DNA from 2 places in the Paenibacillus sp. 05T425 genome. Region 1 is predicted to be linked to the other one. Evidence: a T-box and tRNA genes for the amino acid it is inferred to sense, from the RefSeq annotation. Region 1 holds a T-box; the other holds one or more tRNA genes.

What was found. A T-box is a leader RNA that pairs with one kind of tRNA and senses whether it is charged. The one in region 1 lies ahead of metG (methionine--tRNA ligase), so its partner is inferred to be a tRNA-Met.
Region 2: it has a tRNA-Met gene. The T-box ahead of metG (methionine--tRNA ligase) is inferred to sense a tRNA for this amino acid. The anticodon was not compared.

Annotation. Positions count from the first base shown of each region.
Region 1 covers NZ_JBFTLA010000008.1:115,733-119,143, reverse strand. Annotated here, with positions in the region: gene AC1DF0_RS19475 (DUF2306 domain-containing protein) at 2-631, shown strand; gene AC1DF0_RS19470 (DJ-1/PfpI family protein) at 637-1,665, shown strand; T-box leader at 1,737-1,999, shown strand; gene metG (methionine--tRNA ligase) at 2,045-3,411, shown strand, end outside.
Region 2 covers NZ_JBFTLA010000003.1:505,689-509,099, forward strand. Annotated here, with positions in the region: gene AC1DF0_RS08940 (ABC transporter substrate-binding protein) at 1-398, shown strand, start outside; gene AC1DF0_RS08945 (2'-5' RNA ligase family protein) at 458-973, opposite strand; gene AC1DF0_RS08950 (hypothetical protein) at 1,124-1,288, shown strand; tRNA gene AC1DF0_RS08955 (tRNA-Met) at 1,416-1,492, shown strand; tRNA gene AC1DF0_RS08960 (tRNA-Ile) at 1,528-1,604, shown strand; tRNA gene AC1DF0_RS08965 (tRNA-Leu) at 1,629-1,714, shown strand; gene AC1DF0_RS08970 (hypothetical protein) at 1,932-2,120, shown strand; gene AC1DF0_RS08975 (MBL fold metallo-hydrolase) at 2,137-3,171, shown strand; gene AC1DF0_RS08980 (DUF3006 domain-containing protein) at 3,196-3,408, shown strand.

The DNA.
Region 1 (3,411 bases):
TTTGAGAAAGCAAGGATACAAGGTGTTTGTGATTGTTTGTCTCATGTATGTGTTCTATGTTGCAATCGTAAATTTAGTATTGAATCCGGATGCGGGGGAGTTTTTAGCCCATAAGGTCAACCAACTGAAGCAGCCTAATCGATCGGTATGGCTAACCGTATTGCATATTCATGTGTGGTTTAGTTGTCTCGCTATGCTCAGCGGGGCGATTAATTTCTCGTCCTTCATGTACAACAAACACCGCAAGTATCACAAAAGAAATGGCTATGCCTTTGTGTTCTTTGTAGCAGGCGTGAGCTTAACCGCTGGATATATGGCTCCTTACTCTACAGGCGGCAAGCTTAGCAGCATCGGATTCAATTTAACGAGCATCATCTGGTTGACGATTACGGTATTGGCTATCGTGCATGTTAGGAGCAAAAGGATGGATCAACATCGCGGCTTTATGATTCGAAGTTATGCGTTCTGCTTCACCAATCTGTTCGTTCATTTCATAACTAAGCTATTAAACGACGGCTTCGGAATGCAATATGAAACAAGTTATACAGCGGGGGTATATGGAGCTATCATAGCCAATCTCCTAGTTGCAGAGGTCGTCATTCGATATGGAAAAAGGGGGAGCGCACATTGAGCAGCATGCATGTACAAATCGTATTATTCGACGGTTTCGATTTGATGGACGCGATCGGGCCTTACGAGGTTTTCTGCGCAGCGGAGATGTATTCGGGAGGAGCTTGCAGCGTCGAATTGGTGACAGCCGAAGGGCCGAGGCTTGTTATGAGCGGCATGAACGGGCTGCCGCTTCAAGCTAGCGGAACGCTTGATCCTTCAAGGGCGGGTATTATCGTTGTACCTGGGGCATCAGGCAATATGGCTGGAGAAGGGGAACAATCCGTCCCGGCAATTCTAGCGAGAGCGGCGAATACCGAGCTAACGAGCTTCGTAAAGGAAGCAATGGACCGCAGTGACGTAACGATCGTCACCGTATGCGGAGGATCCTTAGTGCTTGCAATGAGCGGGATGTTGGAAGGTCGCTATGCCGTAACGAACAGGTACGGCATGGACGCGCTTGGGGCGACAGGCGCAATCCCCGTGAACGCTCGAATCGTTGTTGACGGCAATCTGGTGTCCGGGGGCGGCGTCACTTCCGGCCTAGACATTTCGTTGTACATAGTGGAGCGTAAGTTAGGGCCTCGAATTGCGCATGCCATCGAAATGTTGTTCGAGTTCGAGAGAAGAGGAACGGTATGGGAAAATAAAGGACTCGATCCAGTCGACGACAATAGTCAAGGCGACGATGAAGTTCCAATCGAAGACCTGCCGCGGCAGGCTGCCGCTTCTACGGACGGTACTTTGTTCGATGGAGTATGGGAAGCAACGATTGCGACGCCGGTTGGCAAGCTGGCAGTTACGTTTCATATAGCTACCCGTGACGGAGGAATCATCGGAACAGCGAAGCAAGGCGATGAAGCTGCAGTCTCGTTCGTCGATCCTGTTCTAATCGGCAATCGTCTTAGTTGGACTCAGCGCGTTACGAAGCCGATGAAGCTGAATTTGAAGTTCCTCGTTGAGATGGATGGCGGCAACCGATTGATCGGTACTGCCAAAGCAGGTGTTCTGCCGGCTTCGAGGGTAGTTGCCGTGAAAACGGCTGATCGAGATTGAATTAGGGTGTAATTAGCCGTTGACAAAGGAAATCATATCCAGTACTATTCATAATAACTTGAATATTCAGAACAAAAGCGATGAAGAGAAAGAGTATCGAGGCAACGTCTTTGTACAGAGAACCCCGGCAGCTGAGAAGGGGCAAAGAATATCCTTGAGAATATGGTCTCTGAGCTGCGCATCGAACCCTTAACCGGAAGTAGGCTGCGCCGGAACCCGCACCCGTTAACGTGCTAGGGTATAACCGCCAATGGCGGCGTACCTGACAAGGTTAGTGTCGGAAGGCATTAATGAAACTGGGTGGTAACACGTGAGCACAGCTCTCGTCCCTTATGGGATGGGAGCTTTTTTGCGTTCAAACAAAAGGAGGAGTTAAACGATGGCAGCAGTATTTATTGGAGGAGCTTGGCCTTATGCGAATGGTTCTTTGCACTTGGGAAGAGTAGCAAGCTTGATACCAGGCGATGTCATCGCTAGGTACTACAGAGCCAAAGGAGAGCAAGTATTGTATGTCTCGGGCAGCGATTGCCATGGTACGCCTGTTGAAGTGCAAGCGATCCAGACAAATGTCGCACCGGGAGAAATAGCAGATCGTTATCACAACGAGTTCGTTGAGTGTTTTCGGCAGATGGGTTTCACGTACGACTTATACACAAGAACAGATGATGCTAATCACCATCGCATCGTTCAGGAGATCTTCTTGAAACTGTTGGATCATGGTTATTTATACAAGAAGACCGTCCAGCAAACGTATTGCGAGACAGATAAACGTTTTTTGCCCGATCGTTATGTGGAAGGAATATGTCCGAATTGCGGAAAACAAGCACGCGGCGATCAATGTGATTATTGTTCATCTCTTCTTGACCCAACGAATCTGATCGATAAGAAGTGCAAAATATGCGGCAATTCTCCGATAGAGAGGTCTACCGAGCATTTTTACATTGAATTATCCCGATTCCAGAAGGAACTGGAGCAATATGCGGAACAAGCGAAGGGCTGGAAGGATAATGCCGTGCAAATGACTGCTAGATATTTGACCGAAGGGTTACGGGATAGGGCTGTGACTCGCGATCTGACATGGGGCGTCGACGTACCGGTGGAAGGATTCGAAGGTAAAAAGATTTACGTATGGATTGAAGCGGTCAGCGGATACTTGTCTGCTAGTAAACAATGGGCTGCGAAAACAGGCGGTAATTGGGAAACGTTTTGGACGAAGGACCATGCGCACATAACGGCATATTATGTTCACGGGAAGGACAATATTCCATTCCATACCGTGATATGGCCTGCGCTGCTCCTGGGTCTAAGGGGACTTCATCTGCCAGACCGTATCCTTTCTAGCGAATATATGACCCTAGAGGGGAAGAAGTTCTCGACGAGCAATAATTGGGCGGTATGGCTGCCGGATGTATTAAGCCGTTATCATCCGGATTCAATCCGGTATTTTCTTATCGCGAATGGCCCGGAGAAGAGGGATACGGATTTCTCGTGGAGGGAGTTCATTCATAGCCATAACGGAGAGTTGCTTGGCGCATTCGGTAATTTCGTCAATCGCAATTTAGCTTTTATAGTAAAGTCGTTTAATGGCCGAGTTCCCGAAGGGGGATTAACCCTTATCCAAACGAATGAGCTGCATACGTTATATGAAAAAGCAGGCGCATTGATCGAAGCCGGACAGCTTAAGGAAGCGTTAGAGCTCATTTTTCAATATGTGAGGTTATCAAACAAATTTTTTGATGATTATAA
Region 2 (3,411 bases), on a different contig from region 1:
CGCAAAATCCGGATGGCGCTTGGGATTTCATTAAGTTCACGAACGGCAAGGAATGGGCGAAGCTGAAATCGAGAAGCTTGTACGAAATGGTTGCGCGCAAAGAGTTCTTGACGCCGATCGGCGGTTTGCAGTACAACATGGATGCATTCACGACGCTTAAACCGCTTCCTCCTGTAAGCTCCGATCAGGAGAAGATTTACCGCGAGAAACCGGGCATTTGGGAAGCCCAGTCACCTGGATACGAATTGTTCCAACAAGTGCTTACCGAAGAGAAGACGGTTAAGGAAGCACTCGCCGAGTGGGAGACGCGCGGCAATGCTACGCTTGAGAAGCTGAAGACCGATCCTACCGGCGGCATGGGTGACGGCGGCATCTCTCGGCCTATGCCCATGGGTTAAGCAATAATAAGAAAGTAGAGAAGCCTGCATCCGACTTTGCGTCGTGTGCAGGCTTCTCTTTATGTTTTTTTGAGGTCGAAGGCTCGTAATTGTTTCCATGTCCCTTTGTCTGATTGCTGTAATAAGGTCAGCTTCTCGATCGTGGAGGTGAGGTTCACCTTGTTCATTCGCCAATTGCCGTATAGATCGTACAGCTCATCGGCTGTCAGTTGCTGGGCTAACGTCAAATGAGGCGTGTAGACGTAACGCTGCTCTTCCAACGCGAGCGGACCGGTGCAAACCTGTTGATGCAACTGAACCATCGGTGAAGGGTCTTCCAGCGCCATATACAGCACATGACTGACCGGGAAGAAGGAGGATACCCGATTGAAAGCAATCGTAAAGGGTGATAGGGCGGTTGATACAGCTTCCAGATGAGCGATCGCTGCAGCCAGCTTCTCATCACTCCACGATTCAGCCTCACGAACAGTCAGATGGGCGGGGATCAGCGAATAATGAGGGTCATGTCTAATTCGTAATCGATCGGCAGCTTCCTGCACCTTTTTATCGGGAAAAACCGCAATGCCATATTTCATGTCCACCAGCCTCCTGAAAAGATCTTATGATTCAAGTATACCCGAATGCATGAAAAGATAAGAATTTCCGATTTTGGGGTATTCTATGGCTACAAGCACGCTTGCAGAATAGAAAAACGCAGGAGATCGCGAACAGTAGGAGGAATCAATATGAGGTGGGTATACTGGGTGCGTTTGTACGAGACCAAATTCCAAGCGGGATGCCTTGTAAGGAGGATGGAGAACGATTGGTGGGTATACGGCTACGAATGTCCGCGTGAGGTTGAAGTATTCAAATCGCGCAAGGGACGTTACGGAGTAAGGTTCTTACCATAAAACGGGATCGGCTAGAAAAGATTCTGAAGAAAATTAGAATAATTTGCTTGACTTGAAATATGCATATATAGTATATTAATTGATGTCGCCATTTCAAAAAAAGCTTTTTTAACAAATGGAATTACGTCGCGGGGTGGAGCAGCCCGGTAGCTCGTCGGGCTCATAACCCGAAGGCCGCAGGTTCAAATCCTGCCCCCGCAACCAACCTTTCGATCTCAACGTCAACCGGCGTTTTTCGAGGGCCCTTAGCTCAGTTGGTTAGAGCGGTCGGCTCATAACCGATTGGTCGGGGGTTCGAGTCCCTCAGGGCCCACCATTTGCAAGCTTTTTTTACACACATGCCGGGGTGGCGGAACTGGCAGACGCACAGGACTTAAAATCCTGCGGTGGGTGACCACCGTACGGGTTCGATTCCCGTCCTCGGCATCCTTTATCGGACTATATGATTGACGTACATAAAACTCCTTTTTCTTATCTGTGAACCGCAGCTGAGAAGAGGGAGTTTTTTCTTGATAGATGTCTTTTATTGATAGAGATATTTGTCGAACATTTGTTTGGTGACAACCTATGACAATATGAGATAGTATAATAAGAAGAGAGAAGGCATTCATTCATTACCATATGAAAAGGATCGTGAGCAGGCATGTCGCGCGGCAAGTTCGAAGGGTATAAAGTTTCGTTCAAGATGGGTTCCTACAATACTTACGTTTATATGAAACCGGAATACTACGAGAAATGGAAGTTTGAACGTGATTCACGAATTAAAGATGTTTTGGTAGAAGAGGTTGAGATCAGGCTGTCTTATTTCTTGAAAGGGTTAGACAAGCAGTAGAGACGAGGAGACAGGAATGACGAGATTACAAACACGAGTGCTTTGCTTGTTAATGGGCATCATTTTGATACTATTGCCTGCCTGCCAGATTGCACCTGCGAACAATGACGAGGTGGTGGATACGGCTGGCAAGCTGAGCGTTCATTTCATTGATGTCGGACAAGGCGCATCACAGCTTATTATAGGTCCGAAGGGCAAAACCATTCTTATCGATGGCGGGAATAATAGCGAAGAAGCGAAGATAGTCGCATACCTCCAAAGTCAGCGGATAAACAAAATCGATATATTGATCGCCACGCATCCCGATGCGGATCATGTTGGCGGTTTGGATGCGGTCATTCGCCATTTCGATATAGGTAAGATCTATATGCCGAAGGTTCAGTCCAATACAAAGACATTCGAAGATGTACTGACGGCGATTAAGGAGAAGTCGTTAAAGATCTCTACGGCGAAAGCCGGGTTGTCGCTAGAATGGGAGCAGGATGTCGAGGTTCTCATGATCGCGCCTGTATCCGTCTATGAGGATACGAATGAAATGAGTGCGGTCGTAAAGCTAAGCTTCGGGAAGCATTCTTTTCTTCTAACCGGCGATGCAGAAGCGGAGAGCGAGAACGATATCATGAAGTCTGGCGTCAGCTTAAAAGCAGATGTGCTGCTTGTTGGTCATCATGGCTCTAACTCGTCAACCTCTTCTGAATGGTTGAAGAAGATTCAGCCGAAGTATGCGGTTATCCAGTCGGGGACGAACAACTACGGCCACCCTACGAACGAGGTGCTGGGTAGGCTTAAGAAACAAGGTACAGAAGTATATCGTACGGATCAGTTGGGAAACATTCTATTCGTTTCAGACGGTACTTCGCTTCAGATTGCTCATACAGACAGTTTAGTCGATGCGAAGGCAACCGACACTGCAAGCGATAAGCTCACCCAGCAGAGCGTGTTTGAGAGCTGTGCAGCGGTCAGGGAAGCGGGCAAAGCGCCCATTCGCAAAGATGACCCTGGTTATAATGCTAAGCTTGACCGTGACGGTGATGGGATTGCTTGCGAATAAGGTTACATGTGGAGGCGCTTTTGCATGAGTGGAATTGTTGATCGCTTTGAAGGTGAATATGTCATCATTGAAATTGACGGACAGATGCAGGATGTTCGAAGAGATCAAGTGGAGGACAGCGTGCAAATAGGCGATGTTGTTGAGCTATGCGGAGCTTTGTGGAAGACAGATAATCAAGCGACAGAAGCACGTCAAAATGCCGTGAAGAAATTAATGGATGAATTATGGGACGACTAGTTG